3 regions of the Devosia sp. Root105 genome follow, and region 3 is predicted to be linked to each of the others. Evidence: predicted binding sites of a transcription regulator. Region 3 holds the regulator's gene; each other region holds the start of a gene.
The links. The regulator PhoB, encoded in region 3, activates phosphate uptake and scavenging genes when phosphate is short. The targets are predictions, from matches to a motif close to TGTCATNNANCTGTCAT.

Region 1: a site for PhoB is predicted at 3,780-3,796, ahead of ASC68_RS03620 (DUF2794 domain-containing protein). Genes of this name have one in related genera too.
Region 2: a site for PhoB is predicted at 4,323-4,339, ahead of ASC68_RS06395 (PhoX family phosphatase). Genes of this name have one in related genera too.

What each region holds. Positions count from the first base shown of each region.
Region 1 is NZ_LMCR01000001.1:761,628-769,718, forward strand. It holds gene thpR (RNA 2',3'-cyclic phosphodiesterase) at 113-652, opposite strand; gene ASC68_RS03600 (Bax inhibitor-1/YccA family protein) at 938-1,711, shown strand; gene ASC68_RS03605 (GNAT family N-acetyltransferase) at 1,854-2,351, shown strand; gene ASC68_RS03610 (hypothetical protein) at 2,358-2,837, shown strand; gene ASC68_RS03615 (GNAT family N-acetyltransferase) at 2,899-3,363, opposite strand; gene ASC68_RS03620 (DUF2794 domain-containing protein) at 3,360-3,758, opposite strand; gene ASC68_RS03625 (hypothetical protein) at 4,145-4,495, shown strand; gene ASC68_RS03630 (DUF1223 domain-containing protein) at 4,496-5,227, opposite strand; gene acnA (aconitate hydratase AcnA) at 5,546-8,091, opposite strand, start outside.
Region 2 is NZ_LMCR01000003.1:53,139-61,229, forward strand. It holds gene ASC68_RS06380 (beta-N-acetylhexosaminidase) at 1-1,655, shown strand, start outside; gene ASC68_RS06385 (GNAT family N-acetyltransferase) at 1,676-2,158, shown strand; gene ASC68_RS06390 (EAL domain-containing protein) at 2,246-4,057, shown strand; gene ASC68_RS06395 (PhoX family phosphatase) at 4,395-6,368, shown strand; gene ASC68_RS06400 (ABC transporter substrate-binding protein) at 6,595-7,569, opposite strand; gene ASC68_RS06405 (ABC transporter permease) at 7,595-8,091, opposite strand, start outside.
Region 3 is NZ_LMCR01000021.1:220,758-228,848, reverse strand. It holds gene pstA (phosphate ABC transporter permease PstA) at 1-469, shown strand, start outside; gene pstB (phosphate ABC transporter ATP-binding protein PstB) at 491-1,300, shown strand; gene phoU (phosphate signaling complex protein PhoU) at 1,319-2,014, shown strand; gene phoB (phosphate regulon transcriptional regulator PhoB) at 2,114-2,815, shown strand; gene ASC68_RS27860 (amidase) at 2,863-4,344, opposite strand; gene ASC68_RS27855 (ThuA domain-containing protein) at 4,509-5,150, shown strand; gene ASC68_RS27850 (aldo/keto reductase) at 5,135-6,175, shown strand; gene ASC68_RS27845 (dienelactone hydrolase family protein) at 6,209-6,880, shown strand; gene ASC68_RS27840 (hypothetical protein) at 6,936-7,304, shown strand; gene ASC68_RS27835 (DUF1697 domain-containing protein) at 7,517-8,077, opposite strand.

The DNA.
Region 1 (8,091 bases), on a different contig from region 3:
TTGACTTAGTGGCGACCTTAGCGGCAATCGTGTCGGCAATTTGACGTGCCAAATCGCCGAAAATCCTGTTTGGGCCCGCATGGTGAAGGAAGCGTTAACGCCGACCCGTGCGTCAGGCTGCCAGCGGATAGCTCTGTTCCACCAGGTAGGGGCCGCCGCCGACGGAATCGCGCGATGAGAACAAGACAAACCGGCCGACCTTGAATTCGAGCGGCTCGAACCGGCCGGAGAAGGCGATGAAGCGCGCCACCTCTTCGGCGGAAACCCCGCGCAGCCGCGCCAGCGCCACGTGCGGCACGAATTTCCGGCCTTCCGGCGCGAGGCCGCAACGCTGCAGCACCCGCTCCTGCGCTGCCTGCAGGCGGAGCAGCGCGGCATTGGATGAGCAACCGGCGAACAGGGCGCGCGGGGTGTTGCCGCCGAACGAGCCGAGATGATCGAGCTTGATGGTGAAGGCCTCGCTGTCGGCCAGCCGGTCCAGCATGTCGGTGACTTCGCTCGCCACATGGTGATCGACGTCGCCGATGAAGCGCAAGGTAATGTGATAATTCTCGGTGTCGATCCAGCGGGCACCGAACAGGCCGCCCCGCTTGAGCGAGAGGGCGAGCCCCACCTCTGGCGGGACCTCGATTCCGGTAAAGAGCCTGGGCATCCGACCCTCCCTTTGCCGCGGTGAGCAACGTGATTCGCGCTCATCTCCGCCTGAAACGTAGCGACGCCGGATGGCTGCTGCAAGACGGCGGACGCGCATCGTCCCGGCGCCTGCCTCGTGAGGCGAAGAGCTTTGGATAAACCGTTGAAGAACTGCGACATTAGGGAACGTTAAGGTGAGATCCCGAAGTCTTGTATTGTCCGAGGTGTGCCCTCATATTGTGTGATCGACGGCAGAGGCTCGGAGGAGCGCCCGTCACGTCGCCAGGAAAGGGATTTATTCGTCATGGCTGAATTCGACCGTCCGACTATCGCCGCTCAGCGGGCCGGAACCGCCGCGGCCATCGATGAGGGCCTGCGCAGCTATATGCTGAAGGTCTACAACTACATGGGCATTGGCCTCGTGGTGACGGGTGTCGTCGCCTACTTCGCCAATGCATGGTCCACCACCACCGACCCGACGCAGGCAGTCGGCCAGCTCGCCAACGGCACGCTGGTCACCCAGTGGGGCTCGTTGATCTACGCCTCGCCGCTGCAGTGGGTCATCATGTTTGCGCCGCTGGCCTTCGTCTTGGTGCTGAGCTTCGGCATCAACCGGCTCTCCGGCGCCACCGCGCAGCTGCTGTTCTGGGTGTTTGCGGCCGTCATGGGCCTCAGCCTCTCGTCGATCTTCATGGTCTATACCGACGCCTCGATCGCCAAGGTGTTCTTCATCTCGGCAGCCACGTTCGGTGCGATGAGCCTTTACGGCTACACCACCAAGCGTGACCTGACGGGTATCGGCAACTTCCTGATCATGGGCCTGATCGGCCTGATCATCGCCTCGATCGTCAACATCTTCCTGGCATCCAGCATGCTCGACTTCGCCATCTCGGCGATCGGTGTGCTGATCTTCGTGGGCCTCACCGCCTACGACACGCAGAAGGTCAAGGAAAGCTACGACCAGGGTATGGGCGCCGAGGTGCTGCAGAAGACCGCGGTGATGGGCGCGCTTAGCCTCTACCTCGACTTCATCAACCTGTTCCTGATGCTGCTGCGCCTGTTCGGTAACCGGGAATAGTCGCCGAGCGCTTTCAGGAAAAGTTGTAGACTTTTCTGGTTCGAAAGCGTGACTGATAGAAGGAATCAGCAAGTCTGATTGGAAGTTTAAGGGGCCGCGATCTATCAAGATCGCGGCCCCTTTCGTTTCCCATGAGTTGCTGATGTCCGACGTCGTCTTCCGCCCCTTCGCCTGGTCCGACGTACCTGAGATCACCGCCATCTACCGGCCCTATGTCGAGGAGACAGTGATCACCTTCGAGACCGAGGTGCCCTCAGAGACCGATATGGCCGAGCGCTTCGGCAAGCTCAAGGCGCTGGGTCACCCGCTGATCGTCGCCGAACGGGCCGGCGACGTGCTGGGCTATGCCTATGCCTCGTTCTACCGGCCGCGGGCGGCTTACCGCTTCACCTGCGAGGATTCGATCTACCTCAGGCAGGATGCGGTCGGGAAGGGGATCGGTGGGCGGCTGCTGGATGAACTGATGGCGCAAAGCCGGGCCGCCGGGTTCAAGCAGATGATCGCGGTGATCACCGCCGAGCGCGCCAATTCGGTGCGCCTGCACGAGAAAGCCGGCTTCCGTCATGTCGGGCGCTACGAGGCGGTGGGCTACAAGTTCGACCGCTGGCTGGATATCGTGCACCTGCAGAAGGCGCTGTGAGGCTTCGTGGCGACCGGCGAGGAACCGATCTTCCAGTGTGCGCGCGACGTGCTGTGGGTGATCCTCGAGCAGTCCTCGCCGACGCTCAAGGACCTGGCCGAAGTGCTGGATCGGCTGGCCGTCGCATACGCAGACGCGCCGGCAGGTGAGTTCACCGACAACGCTGCGGAACGACCCTCGCAAGAGCTGAGAGAACCGATCGCTGCGAGATTTTCGCTTGGGCTGTACGTCGACGCAGATCCCATGGATTTCGACTTCACCGAACTGATCGGCGATGGCATCGACGATCTGGTCGATATTGCCGGCCAGATGCAGGACCTGCTTTGGATCCGCGACGAGCTGGGGGCGGATGACGCGCTCTACCATTTGCATTTGCTCGCCTTCCACTGGATGGGGCATCTGCGCAGCCTGAGCCGCTACCTGCATGTCTTGCGCTACGGCAGCGCCTCTTACGACGTAGCCGCGCGGACCGCTGGGTCTTTTTGAGGGCACCACACCCGCCCACCCACGGTGGGGGAAGCTCGGGGCTGGTCGGATAACAGCTGGGTTAGAGCCGCTTCTCCATCGGGTAGCACAGCATGCCGCGGTCGGCTTCCGCCGGGCCGGCATCCTGCCAGCCATTGGCGAGGTAGAAGCGGTGGGCAGTGCCGGTGCTGGTGAGCCTCCCCATATCGGCGCCGGATTGGCGGATATGCTCCTCGAGGGTGGCGAGCAGTGCCTTGCTGACGCCGTGGAAGCGGTGGGCCGGGGCGACGTAGTTAAGGCCGATCTCGTCGAAACCGTTGAGGCAGCCGACAGCGGCGATCTCGCCGTCGCGCTCGGCGACAAGGAACCGGGCGCCGGGGCGTTCGAGCATTCTCAGCACCATCTCGGGCGTCTTGTTGCGTAGCCACCCGGCGAGGATTTCGGCATCGTCGCGGTGGTCGGCAGTGCAGAGGTCGCGGATCGAGGCGGTGAGCACGGCGCTCATCGCCGCGGCGTCCGCCGGCACGGCCGGGCGGATGGTGATCATTTGACCAGCGCGAGTTCCAGGACGCGGAGTACGGTCGTGAGGTCGTGGCCGCGCTTCAGGATGCGGCCATCCTGGCTCAGTACCATGTACTGGCCCTGCTTGAGGCGCAGCCTGGGGTTCTTCTCGACCACGTAGAGCGGGCGCTCGGAGGCGCGCTTGTAGATCGAGAACAGGGCGCGGTCGCGCAGGAAGTCGATCGCATAGTCGCGCCACTCACCATCGACGACCTTGCGGCCGTAGAGGTTGAGGATGGTCTGGAGTTCCTTGCGGTCGAAGGTAACCGCAGGCACGAAGCGGTTATGATTGGCCGGCTGAAGATCGGCGGGACCAGGGCTCGCGGCTGCCGCGAAATCGATGAGTAGCCCTGATCCAGACTGCTCGGGTTCGTCCACCATTGATCGGCCTCGTCACCTCGTTGTCATGATCGCGTCATTCGCAACGCTTGGCAAGCCGGTCGGATGCATTGCAACGACGGACCGGGGGCTCAGGCATCCGCCGCAGAGATTAACGCAAAATCCCTATTTCGGTCACAATCCCTCCCAGTTGACGCCAGATTGACCCGGCACCTTAGCTCCATTGCCTCCAGTGGCCGGCAAGCGGGCTGACCGAGCCCCCAAACCACGATGCTCGTTTGCCGGCCGCCTCTTACATGCACAGTCATTCTCCTCCCGCCTGCGCAAGCTGGCGGGAGTTTTGTTATGGCGGCGAGCAATTTGATCGATTGTGCAAACGGAGCTGCAAAGCCCCCCAACTACGCTGCCGGACAGCAAGGGAGGCTCTGGTGATCGACAGCGTCTGGGCGCGGCCGGGGGTGAAGTGTGTCTGCGTCGACGGTTCACGACCGATGGCGTCGGTGTTTCCCGGCAAGCCGCCAATAGAGGTCGGCGGCACGTTCCCCGTTACCGGGCAGATCTACACTATCGAGTCAGTCGTCTGGCATGTGTCGGGCCTGCCATGGGTGGGAGATTTCCTCGGTGTGCACCTGATGGAAATCAACCGTGAGCCCGGCGGAATGACCGGCATGGTCGTGCCCTACCGCATCGAGCGTTTCCGTCCGCTGGTTGACGACAGCCGAGAAAGAGACCTGGCGCTGTTCACGCCGCTGCTCGACCCCGAAGAGGTCGAGGGCTGATCAGCGGGTGAAGCTGGCGGCGCCGACGATCGGGCCGGGCAGGCCGGCGTGATCCTGCTGGATGAGGATGACGGCGCCGTTGGAGCGGCCGGTCAGCACTTCGGCGAGCGGCAGGGTGAGTTCGGCTCCGGCATCGGCTTTCCACATCCCCAGCACCTGGCGACCGGTGACGATCTGCGTGTAGGCCACCTGTTTGCCCTCGTTCTCGCCGCGCTCGATGGTGACATCGGCCCGATCGAGGAAGGTGATGAGCCAGATCATCGCGTCGGCCTCGCCGGCCTTTGGCGGCACCGACACCTGCAGCATGTCGTCGGACGCCTCGGTGAGCTTGACGTCGAGCGGCAGGCTGGCGCCACCGAGAGCGGTGTTGACCGCGTCGCGCTTCGAGCCGACGAGGCCGCCCTTGCCGTTGATCACCAGCTGCGGGGTGAAGATGCGTGAGGAACCCCAGCTCTCGGCGTAATCGCGCTGCCGGTCGGAGTTCTCCTTGGTGCCGAAAGTGTCCTCCCAGCCGATATAGTCCCAGTAGTCGACATGGTAGGCGAGCGCGACGACATCGGGGCGCTTGCCCATCTCATCGAGCATGGCATCGGCCTTCGGGCAGGACTTGCAGCCCTGCGAGGTGAACAGCTCGAGCACGGCTTTGGGCGCAAGCTTGATCTCCCCGGCGAGGGCTGCGGAGATCAGGGCAAACGAAAGGGAGACGCCGCAAAGGATCGAACGAAAAAGCATGGCGACGGTTGTAGGCAGGCGGGTTGTCCCGCGCGAGTCAAATCGGCGCGACTTGCCGTGATGGGGAAAAGGGGGGCGATAAGCTGCGGATTGGACGTATCGAGCGTGTGGATGCACCGGCCGCGCCCCAATCGCCCCCTCGCCCCTCTGGGGAGAGGGCGGCGGATGAGGCTGAAGGCCTCATCCGCGGGGTGAGGGGCGCCAAGCGCTGGGATGGGTGTAGCAGCGGATAGGCCGGTGTGCTTGGCTACCCMTCACCCTGACCCTCTCCCCAGAGGGGAGAGGGGACGATGGGGCGCCGTTCGTGGTCGCCGCTGCTTACGCCGCGACGAGGTTGCGGAGCACGTAGTGCAGGATGCCGCCGTGCTGGTAGTATTCGAGCTCGTTGACCGTATCGATGCGGCAGCGGGTCGAGATTTCCTCGATACGGCCGTCGGCGCGGACGATCTTCACCTTGACGGTGGAGCGCGGGGTCAGGGTGGTGAGGCCCTCGATCGAGACGGACTCGGTGCCGTCGAGATGCAGGGTCTGCCAGCTCTCGCCCTCGGCGAACTGCAGCGGCAAAACGCCCATGCCGATGAGGTTGGAGCGGTGGATGCGCTCAAAACTCTGGGCGATGACGGCGCGGACGCCGAGCAGGCGGGTGCCCTTGGCGGCCCAGTCACGCGACGAGCCGGTGCCGTATTCCTTGCCGGCGAAGATCACCAGCGGGGTGTTCGACTTCTGGTAGGCCATGGCGGCGTCATACATCGCCATGACTTCGCCGGTCGGGCCCTTGGTGAAGCCGCCTTCGACGCCCGGCACCATCTGGTTCTTGATGCGGATATTGGCGAAGGTGCCGCGCATCATCACTTCGTGGTTGCCGCGACGGGCGCCGTAGGAGTTGAAGTCCTTGGGCGCCACCTGGCGCTCGACCAGGTACTTGCCGGCCGGGGTGCCGGCCTTGAACGAACCGGCGGGCGAGATGTGGTCGGTGGTGATCGAGTCGAGGAAGAGGCTCAGGACGCGGGCCTCGTGAATGTCGGTGACCGGCGCCGGCTCCATGGTCAGACCCTCGAAATACGGCGGGTTCTGCACATAGGTGGAGCTGGAATTCCAGCGATAGGTCTCGCCGCCGTCGACGGCGATACCCTGCCAGTTCTCGTCGCCCTTGAACACGTCGGAGTAGCGGCCGAGGAACATCTTTGGGGTGATCACCGTGCGAACGATGTCCGAGATCTCCTGGTTGGTCGGCCAGATGTCCTTGAGATAGACGGGCTGACCGTCCGAACCGGTGCCGAGCGGCTCGGTCGCAACGTTGATGTTCATCGAACCGGCGATGGCATAGGCAACGACCAGCGGCGGCGAGGCCAGGTAGTTGGCGCGCACGTCGGGGTTCACCCGGCCTTCGAAGTTACGGTTGCCCGAGAGCACCGAGGCGGCGACGAGGTCATTGGCGTTGATGCATTCCGAGATGGCTTCCGGCAGCGGGCCGGAATTGCCGATACAGGTGGTGCAGCCATAGCCGACAAGGTTGAAGCCGAGCGCGTCGAGATCGGCCGAGAGGCCGGCGGCGTTCAGGTAGTCGGTCACCACCTGCGAGCCCGGCGCCAGCGAGGTCTTGACCCACGGCTTCGACGTCAGGCCCCTGGCGCGCGCCTTGCGGGCAACGAGGCCGGCGGCGATCAGCACGTTGGGGTTCGAGGTGTTGGTGCACGAGGTGATGGCGGCGATCACCACGTGACCGTCGTCGATGCTGAACTTCTCGCCGCGCACCGGGAAGGCGGCTTCCTCGGGAATGTCGTCGACGCCGGTAGCGCCTTCATCGACGAAGCGGCTCTCACCCTTCGACTCGGGCAAAGCGGTACGCTCCTTGCGGCCGCCGGCGAGGTCTTTCATCGCCTCGGCGAATTTCGGCGCGGCATCGACCAGCGAGACGCGGTCCTGCGGGCGCTTCGGGCCGGAGAGCGAGGGAACGACAGTGGTGAGGTCGAGCGACAGCGTGTCGGTGAACAGCGGATCGGCGCTGTCGGTGGTGCGGTACATGCCCTGGGCCTCGGAATAGGCCTTCACCAGCGCGACGCGGTCGGCATCGCGGCCGGAGGTCTCGAGGTAGGTCAGGGTATCCGCGTCGACCGGGAAGAAGCCGCAGGTGGCGCCGTATTCGGGGGCCATGTTGGCGATGGTCGCCTGGTCTTCGAGGCTGAGGTAGTCGAGGCCCGGGCCGTAGAACTCGACGAACTTGCCGACCACGCCCTTCTTGCGCAGCATTTCGGTGACGGTGAGCACCAGATCGGTGGCGGTGATGCCTTCGTTGATCTTGCCGGTCAGCTTGAAGCCGATGACTTCGGGGATCAGCATGGTGATGGGCTGGCCGAGCATGGCGGCCTCGGCCTCGATGCCGCCGACGCCCCAGCCGAGCACGGCGAGGCCGTTGACCATGGTGGTGTGGCTGTCGGTGCCGACGAGCGTATCGGGGTAGGCGTAGAGTTCGCCCGAGGTCTCGTCCTGGCGGGTCCAGACGGTCTGGGCCAGGTATTCGAGGTTCACCTGGTGGCAGATGCCGGTGCCGGGCGGCACGACGCGGAAGTTGTCGAAGGCTTTCTGGCCCCAGCGCAGGAACTCGTAGCGCTCGCCGTTACGCTCGTACTCGAGGTCGACGTTCTGCAGGAAGCTCAGCGGGGTGCCGAACGAGTCGACCATCACCGAGTGGTCGATGACCAGGTCGACCGGCACCAGCGGGTTGATCTTCTGCGGATCGGCGCCGAGCTTGGCGGTGGCGTCGCGCATGGCGGCGAGATCGACCACGGCGGGGACGCCGGTGAAATCCTGCATCAGCACGCGGGCCGGGCGGTAGGAGATTTCGTGCTCGGAGATGCGGGTGC
Region 2 (8,091 bases), on a different contig from region 3:
ATCCGATCCGCCACTGGACCGATGGCGCCACCACCGGCTTCCTCGTTCTCGCCGACGGCACGACGCGCTCGCTGCGCACCGTGCCGACCCGGCGTGAGGGCAGCGACACCTTGCGGAAGAAAGGCACCGCCATCTTCGAGGTGCCCGAGCAACCGCCGGTGCCGGTGTCGATCGTCCCCTGGCCGCAGGATGTGGCGGTTTCCGGCCGCCGCACCGCGCCCGCTGGCCTCGCGCCGATCGCCTCGGCCATTGGCAAATCCGCTGCTGCCGCCTTCGGCAAGCTGACCGACAAGCTGTTCCCCGGCGAAGGGCTGGTCCGTCCCGCCCATGAAGGCGGCTTTCCGGTCGAGCTGGTCGCCGGCGCCGGCGGCAAGGAAGGCTATGCCATCGAGTTCTCCACCGACCGGGCTCGCATCGTCGGCGAAACCGAAACCGGCCTGCTCTATGGCCTGATCACACTGGGCCAGATCCTGCGTGGCGCCCGTATCCACCTGCGCCAGTTCAACTTCCCCACCAGCGGCCGCATCGAGGATGCGCCGGCCATGGTGTGGCGCGGCAGCCATCTCGATGTCGCCCGCCGCTACTACGCCAAGGACGAGGTCGAGCGCTTCATAGCCATCCTCGCCTGGAACAAGCTCAATGTGCTGCATTGGCACCTGAGTGACGACGAATCCTGGCGCGTCGAGATCGACGCCTATCCGCAGCTCACCGGCAAGGGCGCCTGGCGCGGTTACGGCATGCCGGTGCCGCCGCTGCTTGGCTCGGGCCCGGAGCGCACCGGCGGTTACTATTCCAAGGCCGATATCCGAGCCATTGTCGGCTTCGCCACCGAGCTCGGCGTCGACGTGGTGCCCGAGATCGATATGCCGGGCCATTGCTATGCCATGCTGCAGGCCATCCCGGCGCTGCGCGATCCGGGCGAGAATGCGCCGTATTATTCGATCCAGAGCTTCCCCAATAACTGCCTCAACCCGGCGGTCGAAGCCACCTATGGCGTGGTCGAGGCGATCCTTGACGAGATGGTCGAGCTCTTCCCCTCGCGCTACTTCCATGTCGGCGCCGACGAAGTGCCGGAGGATGCGTGGCACTCCTCGCCGGCCGCCAACAAGATGCGGCAGAAGCTCGGCGTCACCGGCGCCGCGCCGCTGCAGGCCCACTTCCTGCAGCGCCTGCAGGCCTACCTTACCTCGAAGGGCAAGCTGACCGGGGCCTGGGAAGAAGCCTCGCATGGCGGGGGCATCGACAAGGCCAATTGCTATCTGGTCGGCTGGCGCACCACCGAGGGCAGCCAGCAACTCGCTGCCGAGGGCTACGAGGTCGTCGTCGCCCCAGGCCAGGCCTACTATCTCGATATGGCCAATACCGAGGATTGGCACGAGTGTGGCGCTGCCTGGGCCGGCTGGTCGTCACCCGAAAAGGCCTACAGCTTCGAGCCGACTGCCGGCTGGAGCGACACCGAGCGGAAGAAACTGCTCGGCGTCCAGGCCTGCATCTGGTCCGAGCCGATGACCGATCGCGCCGTGTTCGACCGGCTGGTCTTCCCGCGCCTCTCGGCCATTGCCGAAACCGGCTGGAGTTCCAACCGCGATTTCAATCGCTTCAAGGCGCTGGTCGGCCTGATGCCGAACCTTTACGGTCGCTACGAAGGATTCTGAGTGAAGGACTGATAGGACAAATGGGCGATCTGCTGGTCCGGCTGTATGACCTGCCGGACATTGCCTCCGAAGCAAAGGTGCAGGCGGCCGGGATAACCGTCCGCCGCGCCCTGCCACCGGAACGTCACGTTGTCACCGCCTGGGTCGGCAAACACTTCAGCCCGTTCTGGGTATCCGAGGTCGAGGCGGCGATGAGCCGCCTGCCGGTCACCTGCTGGATCGCCCACAAGGATAACCAGCTGCTCGGCTTCGCCTGCCACGACGCCACAGCCAAGGGCTTTTTCGGCCCCACCGGGGTCGACGAGGCGGCGCGCGGGCAGGGGATCGGCGAGGCCCTGCTGATCGCCACCCTGCGCGGCATGCGCGAGGCGGGCTATGCCTATGCCGTCATTGGCGGTGCCGGCCCGGTCGAGTTCTATCAGAAGCGGCTCGATGCCATGGTGATCCCCAAATCCGAGCCCGGCGTTTACAATGGGATGCTGCGACCACCCAAGTCGGATTGAATGCAGCGTATCGACTAACCTTGCATTTACTCGCTACCGCTAGGCTATGAGCTTCGATCTCCTTGGGATTTCCGGGGCTCCAGCATTTTGCCAAAGACCGGAAAGACATCCACCGCCTCGCCGGACGCGGCCGCGCCACCTGAGGCCGATACCGCGGCGCTGCTGAAACTTACCCGCTCGCTGAGTTCGGCGCGCGGCAAGCTGCGCGCCCAGGAACTGCATCTGCGCGCCATTCTCGACAATCTCGCGCATGGCATTTCGCTCTACGATCGTCACGGTCGGCTGGTGCTGTGCAACCGCCAGTTCCTCGATATCTACCGGCTGCCGCCGGCGCTGGGTAAACGCGGCACCAGCTTCCGCCAGATCCTCGAGGCGCGCGTCGCCGGCAACACTCATGTCGGCGACGACATCGAGGGCTATGTCGCTGACCGGCTGAGCGCCGTACACGAGCAGCGTACTTTGGGCGGCATCCATCGGCTCAATTCCGGACAGGTCATTTCGATGACCCACCAGCCGATCGACGATGGCGGCTGGATCTCGACCCACAAGGACGTGACCGAGCTGCACAATATGCAGGCCGAGCTCACCCACCTCGCCTATCACGATGCGCTGACGGGCCTCCCCAATCGCACGCTGTTCTACCGACGGGTCGGCAACGCCTTCCATGACATCGGCAGGGCCAGCGGCTTTGCTGTGCTCTGCCTCGATCTCGATGGCTTCAAGGCCATCAACGACAGCCTCGGCCACGCGGCCGGCGATGCGCTGCTGAAGCAGTTCGCCGCCCGCCTCGGCGGCTGTCTCGGCCCTACGGACAGTGCCGCCCGCATGGGCGGCGACGAATTCGCCGTGCTGCATCGCGGTGGCGACGCCGAAAGCGCCCTCGACCTCGCGACCAGCATCTGCGCCGCCACCGTCGCGCCTTACGACCTCGACGGTCAGGTGCTGACGATCGCCGTCGGCATCGGCATCGCGGTGGGCGGCGCCGATGGGAATGAGCCCGACGAGCTGCTGCACAACGCCGACGTTGCGCTCTACGCCGCCAAACGCGACGGTCGCGGCGCCATCCGCAGCTTCGAACCCGAACTCAACCGCATCGGCGTCGATCGCCGCCGGCTCGAGGCCGACCTGCGCCGGGCCCTGGAGTTCGGCGAATTCGAGCTGCACTTCCAGCCCATCCTCAACCTCCGCACCCACGCCTTTTCCGGCTTCGAGGCGCTGCTGCGCTGGCAGCATCCGGAGCGCGGGCTGGTGCCACCCTGCGACTTCATCCCGGTCGCCGAGGAGACCGGCCTGATCGTTCCAATCGGCGATTGGGTGATCCGCGAGGCTTTGGCGGAAGCGGCCCGCTGGCCGGGCGAGCTGAAGATCGCCGTCAACGTGTCCTCGGTGCAGCTGGTGCGCGGCAGTCTCCTCACCACGCTGGTGCAGGCGCTCGCCGCCTCCGGCATTGCCCATGAGCGGGTCGAAATCGAGATCACCGAGTCGGTGTTCCTCGAAAACTCCGAGCAGAGCCTCGACACCCTGCGCCAGCTCCGCGCCCTCGGTGTCCGTATCGCGCTCGACGATTTCGGCACCGGCTTCTCGGCACTCGGCTACCTGCTGGCCTTCCCGTTCGACAAGATCAAGATCGACGGCACCTTCATCAGAGCGCTCGACAGCGCCGAAGGCGCCGAGACCATCGTCGCTGCGGTAGCCGATATCGGCGCCCGCCTGATGATGGCAACCACTGCCGAGGGCATCGAGACCGCCGAGCAACTGCGCGGCGTGCATGCTGCCGGCTACACCGAGGCGCAGGGCTACCTGATCTCCCGCCCGATGGCCCGTGACGCCGTCCGCCGCCTGGTCCTCGCCTCCGACGCCATGCCCGAGGCGCCGTTCGAAGAGCGGGAAGCGGGGTAGGTTCACGGCTGAGTTGGCTCGCAAAGTCCCCCCATTTGCCACCGCCATTGGTCTCGCGTCCCCTCTCCCCTCTGGGGAGAGGGTCAGGGTGAGGGGTAGCCAAGCACACTAAATGAGCGGCCGTTGCTGCGATGCGGGCCGCGCTTGATGCCGGCGTGCTTGGCGCCCCTCACCCCAGCCCTCTCCCCAGAGGGGCGAGGGGGCGCTTCGGCACGGGCGGTGCAAGGCATTGCCGATCAATGGTGAACCGCGCCCGTCACCCGACCGTCATCGAACCGTCACGGCAGCTTCGCCTGCCGCGTGCACGCATCCCGGCATATTTCCAGGGAGCGTCAGCATGACCGATCGTTTGAAAACCCGCGCGCGCCCGACGCGCCGGCAGTCCTTCACCACCAAATATTCCGACCTGATGGCCGAGGGCTACTCGCGCCGCACCGTGCTGAAGGGGCTGCTTGCCGGCACCGCGCTCGCCACCTCCGGCCTCGGCTTCAGCCGCGCTGCCGCCGCCACCAACTCGCCCTCGAGCCTCACCTTTCCTGAGCTGAGCCGCGTCACCGACAAGACCGACCACTGGCCCGAGGGTTACTCTCGCCAGATCCTCATCAAGTGGGGCGACAAGCTGTTCGCCGACAGCCCGGCCTTCGACATCGCCAGCCTCGATGGCGCCGCGGCCGAAAAGCAGTTCGGCTACAATAACGACTTCACCGCCTTCCTGCCGCTGCCGCAGGGCAGCGAGGCGAACGACCACGGCCTGCTGGTGGTGAACCACGAATACGCCTCGCCCTACCTGATGTTCCCCGGCATGACCGATGAGGATTACCGGGAGAAGCTCACCGACGAGCAGATCCGTGCGGTCGCCGCGTCCACCGGCATCTCCGTCGTCGAGGTCAAGAAGGCCGGCAGCGAGTGGCAGGTCGTTACCGACGGTCAGTACAACCGCCGCGTCCATATGGGCACCGAGATGCGGCTGAGCGGCCCCGCGGCCGGCGACGACCGCTTGAAGACCAGCATCGACCCCACCGGCACCGTCGTCTTCGGCTCGATCTCCAACTGCTCGGGCGGCATCACCCCGTGGGGCACCATGCTCTCGGGCGAGGAAGGCGGCATGGATATCTTCGCCGGCGACTACACCACGCTGCCCGACCAGGAGCTGGTCGAGCGCCAGGGCTGGGATGAAGACGAGAACGACGGTTACGCGCTGGGTCGCGTCGACGCCCGCCTGAAGTTCGAGAACGAACCCAACGAGTGGCTGAAGTTCGACTGGGTGGTCGAGATCGATCCGTTCGATCCCACGGCCAAGCCGGTGAAGCGCACCGCGCTCGGCCGCTTCACTCACGAGGGCGCACAGGTCGCCGTGGCGCCGGATGGCCGCGTCGTCCTCTACATGGGCGACGATGACGACTTCGAGTATCTCTACAAGTTCGTCACCTCGAAACCGTGGAACCCCACCGACCGCGCCGCCAACAAGGACCTGCTCGATGAGGGGACGCTCTACACCGCCCGCTTCGATGCCGACGGCAAGCTGACGTGGCTGCCGCTGGTGCAGGGGCAGGAGCCGCTGACGCCGGAGAACGGCTTTAGCACCCAGGCCGACGTGGTGCTCCGCACCCGCATGGCCGCCGACCTGCTCGGCGCCACTCCGATGGACGCACCGGAAGGCTTCGTGCCGCATCCGAAAACCGGTCGCGTCTATATCGCCATGACCGAGAACGAGGATCGCCTGCCGGCCGGCGAGGGTGATGCCGGGGAACAGGTCAACGTCGCCAATACCCGCGCCCCCAACCCCGACGGACACATCCTCGAGCTCACCCCGCCCGGCGCCCCCGATGCCCCCGACCATGCCGCGACCGACTACACCTGGGACGCCTTCATCCTTTGCGGCGACCCCACCGATCCGGCCTCGTACGCCCTCTGCCACCCCGAAACCTCGGCCAATGGCTGGTTCACCGACCCGGATAACCTGTCGGTTGATCCCGCCGGCCGCCTCTGGGTCACCACTGACGGCCCGCCGGATGCCGGCTTCAACGACGCGCTCTATGCGGTCGATACCGAAGGGGACGGCAAGGCCCTGCCAAAACTGTTCTACTCGCCGCCGGTCGGCTCGGAAGTCTGCTCCCCGGCCTTCACTCCCGACGGCAGGACCATGTTCCTCTCCATCCAGCACCCGGGCGAACTGCGGCTCGAGGACGGCGAGGATTCCACCTCGATTGCCGACGCCGGCACCAACTGGCCCGATTTCATCGACGGCCAGGGCCCGCGCCCCTCGCTGGTGGTGATCAGCAAGGACGATGGCGGGGTGATCGGCAGCTGAGGACAGGGCGGGCTAACTGAAGCAGACGGCCCTCTTCCATCCTCCCCATAATGGGGGAGGCGCTCCGCCGGTTCACTTGGCACGAACCAAGACAGAGCTCCGACTCTTCACCTCCCCCTTTATGGGGGAGGCCGGGAGGGGCCGTCTCTATCAGTCAACGTACAAAAAAGGCGGGGATCGCTCCCCGCCTCGTCACTCCTGAAACCCCAAGTCTCAGGGAAAGTTTTCAGAGCTTGTCGGTGATCGCCGAGGTGAAGGCGCCCGACGGCTTGTTCTGGATGATCTTCTGGTCCAAGAGCGCCTTCTCGGTGCGGTCATAGGCGGCCGCGTCGAGCTTGAAGTCCTTGGCGTCGACGAGCTTGGCCACTTCGCCCATCATGTACTTCTGATGGTCGAGGGTCTGTGCACCGCTTTCGTCGTTGTCGATGACGATCTGGGCGGCTTCATCCGGATTGTCGATCGCGTACTGCCAGCCCTTCTGCGAAGCGCGGACGAAGCGCACCATCTTGTCGGCGAAGGCCGGGTCGGCGAGCTTGTCTTCCATCGCATAAAGGCCGTCCTCGAGCAGGTCGTTGCCGAGGTCGGTGTAGTTGAAGATCACCAGCTTGTCGGTGGTGAAGCCGGCGTCGATCGCCTGGCCCAGTTCGTTATAGGTCATCACCGAGATGCAATCCGCCTGCTTCTGCACCAGCGGCTGCACGTCGAACGACTGCTTCAGGACGTTCACGCCATCGGCGCCGCCCTCGGTCGGGATGCCCAGCTTGTTCATCCAGGCGTAGAACGGATACTCGTTGCCGAAGAACCAGACGCCGAGCGTGTGGCCCTTGAAGTCGGCTTCGGTCTGCACCGGGCCATCCTTCGGGCAGATCATCAAGAGGCCGGATTTCTTGAACGGCTGCGCGATATTGACGAGGCCGACGCCCTGTTCACGGGCCGCCAGCGCGCCGCCCATCCAGTCGACGATCACGTCGGCGCCGCCACCGGCGATCACCTGTTCGGGGGCGATATCCGGTCCGCCCGGCTTGATCGTGATGTCGATGCCTTCTTCGGTGTAGAACCCCTTGTCCTTGGCGACGAAGTAGCCGGCGAACTGCGCCTGCGTCACCCACTTGAGCTGTAAGGTGACCGGATCGGCCGCGTAAGCCGCGGTGGCACCGAGCGCCAGAGCGCCCGCCACCAGACCAACGAGAAGCTTCTTCATTTTTTGCGTTTCCCTTTTCCCCTGATTACGCCCGACCACCACGGACGGACGGATGCCAGAAGGTGACTGCCCGCTCGATGAGCGCCACCACCCAGTAGAAGACAGAGCCCGCCAACGCCGCCACGGCGATCTCTGCCCAGACCATCTCGACATTGAGCTTGCCGATCTCCGATGAGATGCGAAAGCCCATGCCGACGATGGGTGTTCCGAAGAATTCAGCCACGATTGCGCCGATCAGCGCCAGAGTCGAGTTGATCTTCAAGGCGTTGAAAATGAACGGCGCCGCAGCCGGCAACCGGAGCTTGAACAGCGTCGACCAGTACCCCGACGCATAGGTGCGCATCAGGTCGCGCTCCATGTGCCCGGCGGCGTTCAGCCCGGCGACGGTGTTCACCAGCATCGGGAAAAACGTCATGATCACCACGACGGCGGCCTTACTTGGCCAGTCGAAGCCGAACCACATCACCATGATCGGCGCGATGCCGATCAGCGGCAGCGCCGAGATGAAGTTGCCGAGCGGCA
Region 3 (8,091 bases):
CTTCTTCGGTATGCCGCGTTCGGCGCCGATCGTCGGCGGCCTGGTCCTCACGCTGATGACCCTGCCCACCATCATCATCGCCACCCGCGCCGCGCTGCGCTCGGTGCCGCCCTCGATCCGTTCGGCTGCGCTGGGCATCGGTGCCTCGAAGATGCAGATGGTGTTCGATCACGTGCTGCCGCTCGCCACCCCGGGCATCCTTACCGGCACCATTATCGGCCTCGCCCGTGCCCTGGGTGAAACCGCGCCGCTGCTGCTCATCGGCATGGTGGCCTTCGTCGCCGACCGCCCGACGACGCCGCTCGATCCGGCGACCGCTTTGCCCGTGCAGATCTACATGTGGGCCAACGAGGCCGAGCGCGCCTTTGTCGAGCGCACCTCGGGCGCCATCATCGTGCTGCTGCTGTTCCTCGCCCTGATGAACCTCGCCGCCATTCTCCTCCGCCGCCGCTTCGAGCGCCGCTGGTAACCCCTGACCTGGATGACCGACATGTCCCTCGAATCTGCTGCGACCCTTGCCGCTCCCGTCTCGCGTCCTAACGCCCTGCCGAAGATGACCGGCGAGAATGTCGGGGTGTTCTATGGAGCCAAACAGGCGCTGTTCGACGTCAACCTGAAGATCGAACAGTTCAACGTCACCTCGCTGATCGGCCCTTCGGGCTGCGGCAAGTCGACATTTCTCCGTTCGCTCAACCGCATGAACGACACCATCGACGGCTGCCGCGTCACCGGCAAGATCAACCTCGACGAGGACGATATCTACGACCCGTCGATCGACGTGGTGGAACTGCGTGCCCGCGTCGGCATGGTGTTCCAGAAGCCCAATCCGTTCCCCAAGTCGATCTACGAGAACGTCGCCTACGGCCCCAAGATCCACGGCATCGCCCGCAACAAGGCCGACCTCGATGAGATCGTGCATTCCTCGCTGCGCCGCGCCGGCCTGTGGAACGAAGTGAAGGACCGCCTGCAGGAGCCGGGCACCGGCCTTTCCGGTGGTCAGCAGCAGCGCCTCTGCATCGCTCGCGCCATCGCCACCAAGCCCGAAGTGCTGCTGATGGACGAGCCCTGCTCGGCGCTCGATCCGATCGCCACCGCCGTCATCGAGGAACTGATCGACGAGCTGCGTGAGAACTTCACCATCGTCATCGTCACCCACTCCATGCAGCAGGCCGCCCGCGTCAGCCAGAAGACCGCGTTCTTCCACCTCGGTAAGCTCATCGAGGAAGGCAAGACCGAGGACATCTTCACCAATCCCAAGAACAAGCAGACGCAGGACTATATTACCGGCCGTATCGGCTGACCCGAGAGGAACTCGAGAATGGCATCGCTCAACGAGCACATCGTTTCCTCTTACGAGGACGAACTCACCAACCTCAACAAGGCAATTTCCGAGATGGGTGGCATGGTCGAACAGGCCATCACCGAGTCGGCCGTCGCCTTGCTCAAGCTCGATCACAAGCAGGCCCAGGACGTGCGCCTGTTCGACAAGAAGATCGACGAGATGCAGCAGCGCATCAATGACGCGGCGGTGTCGATCATTGCGCGCCGCCAGCCGATGGCGGCGGACCTGCGCATGGTGGTGACCTCGATCCAGGTCGCCAATGACCTCGAGCGCACCGGTGATATGGCCAAGCAGTTGGCCAAGCGCGCCATGCAGATCGAGTCCCTCGGTCTCGCGCCAAAATTCTACAATGGCGTCAAGCACATGAAGGAACTGGTGGCGCGGCAGCTGAAGAGTGCCATCGATGCCTACCTCAACCGCGACTCTGCTGCGGCCGTCGAGGTCTGCAGCCGCGATGACGAAGTCGACGCGATGTACAACTCGCTGTTCCGCGAACTCCTCACCTATATGATGGAAGATCCGCGCAACATCACGCAGTGCACGCACCTGCTGTTCTGCACCAAGAGCCTCGAGCGCGTCGGCGACCATGCGACCAACATCGCCGAAGCTGCCTACTACCTCGAAACCGGTCGCCACCTCGGCGCCGAGGAACAGCAGCGCCAGCCGCGCTAAGTCCCTTCGCCGTCTCATTGCGACGGCGAAGGTCTAAGCCTTTGATTTACAGAGCTTTCAGGTCCGTAGCTTTCCTGAAAGCGCTCTAGGGGTGATCCGATGTCAGCCACCATCCTGATCGTCGAAGACGAAGCCGATCTGGCCGTCCTGCTGCGCTACAACCTCGAAGCCGAAGGCTTCCGGGTCGCCACTGCCGCCTCGGGCGACGAGGCGGTGGAGCGCATCCGTGACGGCGTTCCGGACCTCATCCTGCTCGACTGGATGTTGCCGGGCCTTTCCGGCATCGAACTCTGCCGCCGCTGGCGCTCACGCGAGGAAACCGCGCGCACCCCGATCATCATGATCACCGCCCGCGGCGAGGAAGAAGAACGCGTCCGTGGCCTTGCCACCGGCGCCGACGATTATGTGGTGAAGCCGTTCTCGATCCCCGAGCTGCTGGCCCGCATCAACGCGCTGCTCCGCCGTTCGAGCCCGCAGCTCGTCACCGCGGTGCTGAAGGCCGGCGACCTCGAGCTCGATCGCACCAGCCACCGCGTCCGGCGCGGCGGCCGCGAGGTGCATCTCGGTCCCACCGAATACCGCCTGCTCGAATACCTGATGCGCCACCCCGGCCGCGTCTACTCCCGCGAGCAACTGCTCGACGGGGTCTGGGGCAACGACGTCTATGTCGACGAGCGCACCGTCGACGTGCATGTCGGGCGCCTGCGCAAGGCGATCAACCGCCACCGCGACGCCGACCCGATCCGCACCGTCCGCGGCGCCGGCTATGCGTTTGACGAGCGGTTTGCGGCGGTCAGCTGAGCGCCACATCAAGGGTGGGGGTGCCCCACGCTCTGATGTGGAGCCCCCTAAATCACCCGCTCCGCGCAGATCCGATAACTGTCCGCCCACGGCCGCAGCCGCTCGAACGTCGCGCTGGCCGCCAGCACATCGGCATCGGCATAACGCCGGCCGATGATCTGCATGCCGACCGGCAGCCCATCCACCAGTCCGGCCGGGATCGACGCAGCCGGATGCCCGGTGAAGTTGAGCGGGTAGGTGAGGCACCAGCCGATCCCCTGGTCGACCGCCTCGCCGTTCACCTCGCGCGGCCCGTGCGTATTGCCACCAACCTCGTTCTTCACCGGCAGCGCGGCAACCGTCGGGGTGATCACCAGGTCATAGGTGGCGAACGCGGCCTGGAACGCGTCGTAAATCTCCGACCGCATGGCCTGGTCGCGTCGGAGGTCGGCTGCCGTCATCGTCTGCCCGTAGCTTTCGATCCAGTGCAGGTACTCCGGCGGGAAGTCGCCGCGGTGGTCCGCCAGAAGGTCGAGCCCGCCCGCCTTTACCGCCTCCAGTGTCCCCATGTTCAATGGCATCATCAGCCGCAGCCAGAGCTCGCTCAGTTCGCGCTGCGAATAGCGGATGCCGAGCTTGATCTCTTCGACGTGCGCGCCGGCTTCGCTGAACGCCGCGACGGCCCGCTGTACCGTTTCCGCCACCCGCGGATCGACCGGGAACACATCGAGGTTGGGGCTGTAGCCGATCCGGAAACCCTTGATCGATTGCTTCAGCGCACCGAGATAGTCGACCGTCTCGCTAAGGCTCAGCGGGTCGCGCGGATCGTACCCGCCGAGCACACTCATCGCCAGCGCCGCATCTTCCACCGTGCGGGTGATCGGCCCCTCGAACACATAGGGCAGGTCGCCGGCAAAGGCGTTGGGTCGCATCACCACCGGCACGCGCCCGAAAGCCGGCTTGTAACCATAGACTCCGCACCAGGCTGCCGGGATGCGGATCGAGCCGCCGGCATCGGTGCCCTCGGCGATCGACACCAAGCCGTCGGCGACGATCGCCGCGCTGCCGCCCGATGAACCGCCCGGGTTGCGTGTGGTATCGAACGGGTTATTGGTCGCCCCGAACAGGTAGTTGTCGGTCACCCCGCGCAACCCCATCACCGGGGCATTGGTCTTGCCCACGAGGATTGCGCCGCCCTTTTCGATCCGCTCGGCGAACGGGCAGTGGAACTGCGCGATATTGTCCTTGAGCGCCCGCACCCCGCCGAAGGTCGTCGGCCAGCCGGGCTTGAAATCGAACAGGTCCTTGATCGCTGCGGGTACCCCGTGCAGCGGCGGCAACGTCGCACCGCTCATCACCGCCGCCTCGGCTGTTTTCGCCTCGCGCCGCGCATCGTCGAAGCCGAGATAGATCAGCGCATTGAGGCTCGGGTTGCGCGCCTCGATCCGGCTGATGGTCGCCTCCATGAGCTCGACCGGCGACACTTCGCGCTGGCGAATCCGCCGCGCCAGTTCGGTGGCGCTCAGATAGGAAAAGTCGCTTGTCGGCATGTTTGCCCCCCGCTTGTTGTTGAGGGGGATACTCGACAGGAAGCGCGCCCCGCACAATGCACCGTTCGACGGGGCAGCGGGCGCCTACCATACCAATTCCCGCTTGCCTTAACCCGCTGCTTTTGTTCAGGTCTCCCGCCGGTCAGCGGCGAGGGAAGCGGACTATGAAGACAGCATTGGTCGTATGGGGCGGGCTCGAGCTGCACGAGCCCGAAAAAGGCGCGCATATCGTGCGCGAAATCCTCGAGGGCGAGGGTTTTGAGGTCGATGTCACCGGCGACTACACGGCGCTCGGTGGCGAAAGTGTCGGCTCCTACGACCTGATCGTGCCGCAGATCACCGGCGGCGAGCTCGACCGCGAGAACTCCATCCGCTTCTGCGCCGCCGTCGAAGCCGGGACCGGCCTTGCTGCTTTCCACCACGGCCTCGCCACCAGCTTCCAGGGCAATGCACGGATCCGCTTTCTCGGCGGCTGCACCTTCGCCACCCACCCGGGCGATATCATCAGCTACCAGGTCGACCCCAAGGTGACGGACGACCCGATCATGGCGGGCATCAAGAGCTTCGAGCACACCTCGGAGCAGTACTACATGCATGTCGACCCCACCGTTGAGGTGCTCGCCACCACCACTTTCTCGGGCGAGCACGCCTTCTGGAAGAAGGGCGCCGAGATGCCGGTAGTCTACAAGTCCGCTTATGGCCGCGGTCGCGTCTTTTACACGGCGCTCGGCCACAAGCCGGCCGAGCTAGACAAGCCCGAGATCAAGACCATCCTGCACCGGGGGCTGCTATGGGCGGCCCGCTGATCCCCTCCCGTCCGGTCGGCGCGACCGGCCTCGAGATCAGCCGCATCGGCTTCGGCGGCGCGCCGCTCGGCGACCTCCGGCGGGCACCGACCGATGCCGGGGCCCGCGAAGTGCTTGAGGCCGCCTGGGATGCCGGTATCCGCTATTTCGACACCGCCCCGTTCTACGGCGCCGGCCTGTCGGAGCGTCGGATTGGCGATTTCCTGCGCGATAAGCCGCGGGATAGCTATGTGCTTTCGACCAAGGTCGGCCGGTTGCTGGTCCCCGACCGCGCCTTTTCGATGGAGCGTCACGGCGATCCACGCGCCCTGCCGTTCCGGCCGAAGTTCGATTTCACCTATGACGGGGTGATGCGGAGCTACGACAACTCGCTGCAGCGGCTGGGGCTCGAGAGCATCGACATCCTGTTCCTCCACGATATCGGCGCCTTCAGCCAGCGCGAGCGCCATGCCGAGACCATGAAGCAGGCACTCGAAGGCGGCGGTATCCGTGCGCTCGAAGAGCTGCGGGCCTCGGGGGCGGTGCAGGCCATCGGGGCGGGGGTCAACGAGTGGCAGATCATCGATGAGCTGATGAACCATGCCCGCTTCGATATCTTCCTGCTCGCCAATCGCTACACCCTGCTCGACCAGCAGGTGATCGACACCCTGCTGCCGCGGGTGAAGCGCGAAGGCGTGGCGATTGTCGACGGCGCCCCGCTCAACAGCGGTATCCTCGCCACGGGTCCGGTTCCCAACGCGATTTATGACTATGCGCAGGCGAGCCCCGAGATGATCGAGAAGACCCGCCGCATCGAGGAGTTGTGCAGCAAGCACGGCACCACGCTGATCCGCGCTGCCCTCAACTTCCCGCTCGGCCATGAGGCGATCACCGCCATCATCCCCGGCTTCTCCAATGTTGCCGAGTTCAACGACAATCTCGCCGGCTACCGCAAGCCCATTCCCGACGCGCTCTGGGCCGAGCTCCGCGAGGCGGGCCTGCTGCATCCGAAAGCGCCTGGCCCCGTTACCCCGGTCCTGGCGTAAGATAGGCTTCAACGTCCAACCCCCGGAGGCCCCATGGGCGAACGCATCAAACTCACCGCTGCCGATGGCTTCGTCCTCAACGCCTACCGCGCCGCCCCGGAAGGCAAGCCGCGTGGCGGCGTGGTGCTGATCCAGGAGGTCTGGGGCCTCAGCAACTGGATCCGCAGTGTTGCCGACCGCTGGGCCCGCCACGGCTACCTCACCATCGCTCCGGCGATGTTCGACCGCGCCGAGTATGGCTTCGAGAGCGAGAACTATGGCGCCGACCACTTTCCGCTGGTCGGCGAGCTGATGAAGAAGTTCTCGATGGATAGTGCCATGACCGACATCGAAGCCGCCATCGCGGCCGCTTCCGAAGCCGGCAAGGTGGGCATCACCGGCTACTGCTTCGGCGGCCGCGTCAGCTGGATCGCCGCCAGCAAGCTTGAGGGCCTCAGCGCTGCTTCCGGCTACTATGGCGGTGGCGTGCCGAACTATATCGAGCTGACACCCAAGGTGCCGATCGAGATGCATTACGGCGACAAGGACCAGGGCATCCCGCTCGAGCAGGTCGAGCAGTTGAAGGCCCGCCACCCCGAAGCCGACATCTACGTCTACAGCGGTGACCACGGCTTCTGTAACAGCGACCGGCCGGAAAAGTTCGACGAAGCCTCGTGCACCAAGGCCTCGGTGCGCTCGCTGGAGTTCTTCCATAAGCACCTCTGACCTCGCCCGTCACCTCGCCTATCTCAAGGAGGCAGCGGCCGACGCCAAGAAGGCCATGCTGTCGCGCCGGAAGGCGATGCTCGCGGCCCATCTCGTCGATGCCTACGCCGACCGGGTCTTCAGCTCCCGCGCCGAGCCGGCGGCCGATGTGCTGGAATTTCGCTCCGGCTTGGCCGGCGCCCACCCGGCGCTCGCCACCATCTTCGAGGTGGTCGCCGGCCGCGCCCAGCTCGTCACCGAAGCCGTCGAAGTGCCGCTTGTCGACTACGGCAAGCTCGGCGTCGAGGATTTCATGGTCAGCCTCTACAACGGCCACACCGTGCAGCGCCTGCGGATCATTGGTCCGGATGGCAGCCGGCAGGACGTGCATGAGGTGCTCGCGGCGGCGGTGGCCTACCTTGGAGGTGAGGGGGCAGCGCGCTAGTTCGAGGGGGTGGCACCACCCCCTCCGAGCTTCGCTAGTTCGCTTGCGCTCACAAGCTGCGCTTGCCTCCCCCATCGAGGGGGAGGTGGGGGCCGGTGCGTGGATTGGATCGTGCCTCACACACTGAACGGCACCTCCCCCTTGATGGGGGAGGATGGGAGGGGGTGGGGCGGCAGGCGGGGTGGGGCGGTTGAGGTTCCAGACTGGCTCGACTACTGCTTCATCGCCTCCAGCAGCTCCAGCAGTTTCTGCGTCGTCTGCCAGCTGCGGATGGTCATCGATTTATAGAGCGGGGACTCCATGATCTTGCTGAGCCGGCTCTTGGTCCGCTCGGCGCTGAGCCGCTGCGAGTAGATCATGCCCTCGCCGGGCCACACCTGGTCGACGCCATCGCGCGGCTTGAACAGAGCAAAGGCCTCGTCGCGGTCGATGTCCATCAGGAACACCGCATCGCTGTGATATTTGTCGGGCGTGTCGCCGAACCCTTTGGGGCGTTTGTCGACAATCGCCTTTATCTGGTCGTGGCTGAGCACCAGCACTTTGACCAGCTCGTCATCCAGCTTGAACGCCGAGGTCAGCCCGTCCTCGATCTTTCGGGCGATGCTCGAGGCCGTGAGTTGCGAGCGGAACATGGCGTTGCCTGAGGCGATGTAGGTCGAGACATCCTCGAGCCCGATCTCCTCCAGCAGTTTCTTCAACCCCGCCATCGGCACCTTGTTCTTGCCGCCGACATTGATGCCGCGCAGCAGCGCCAGGTACGTCGTTGTCGCCATGCTGTCCTCCCGCT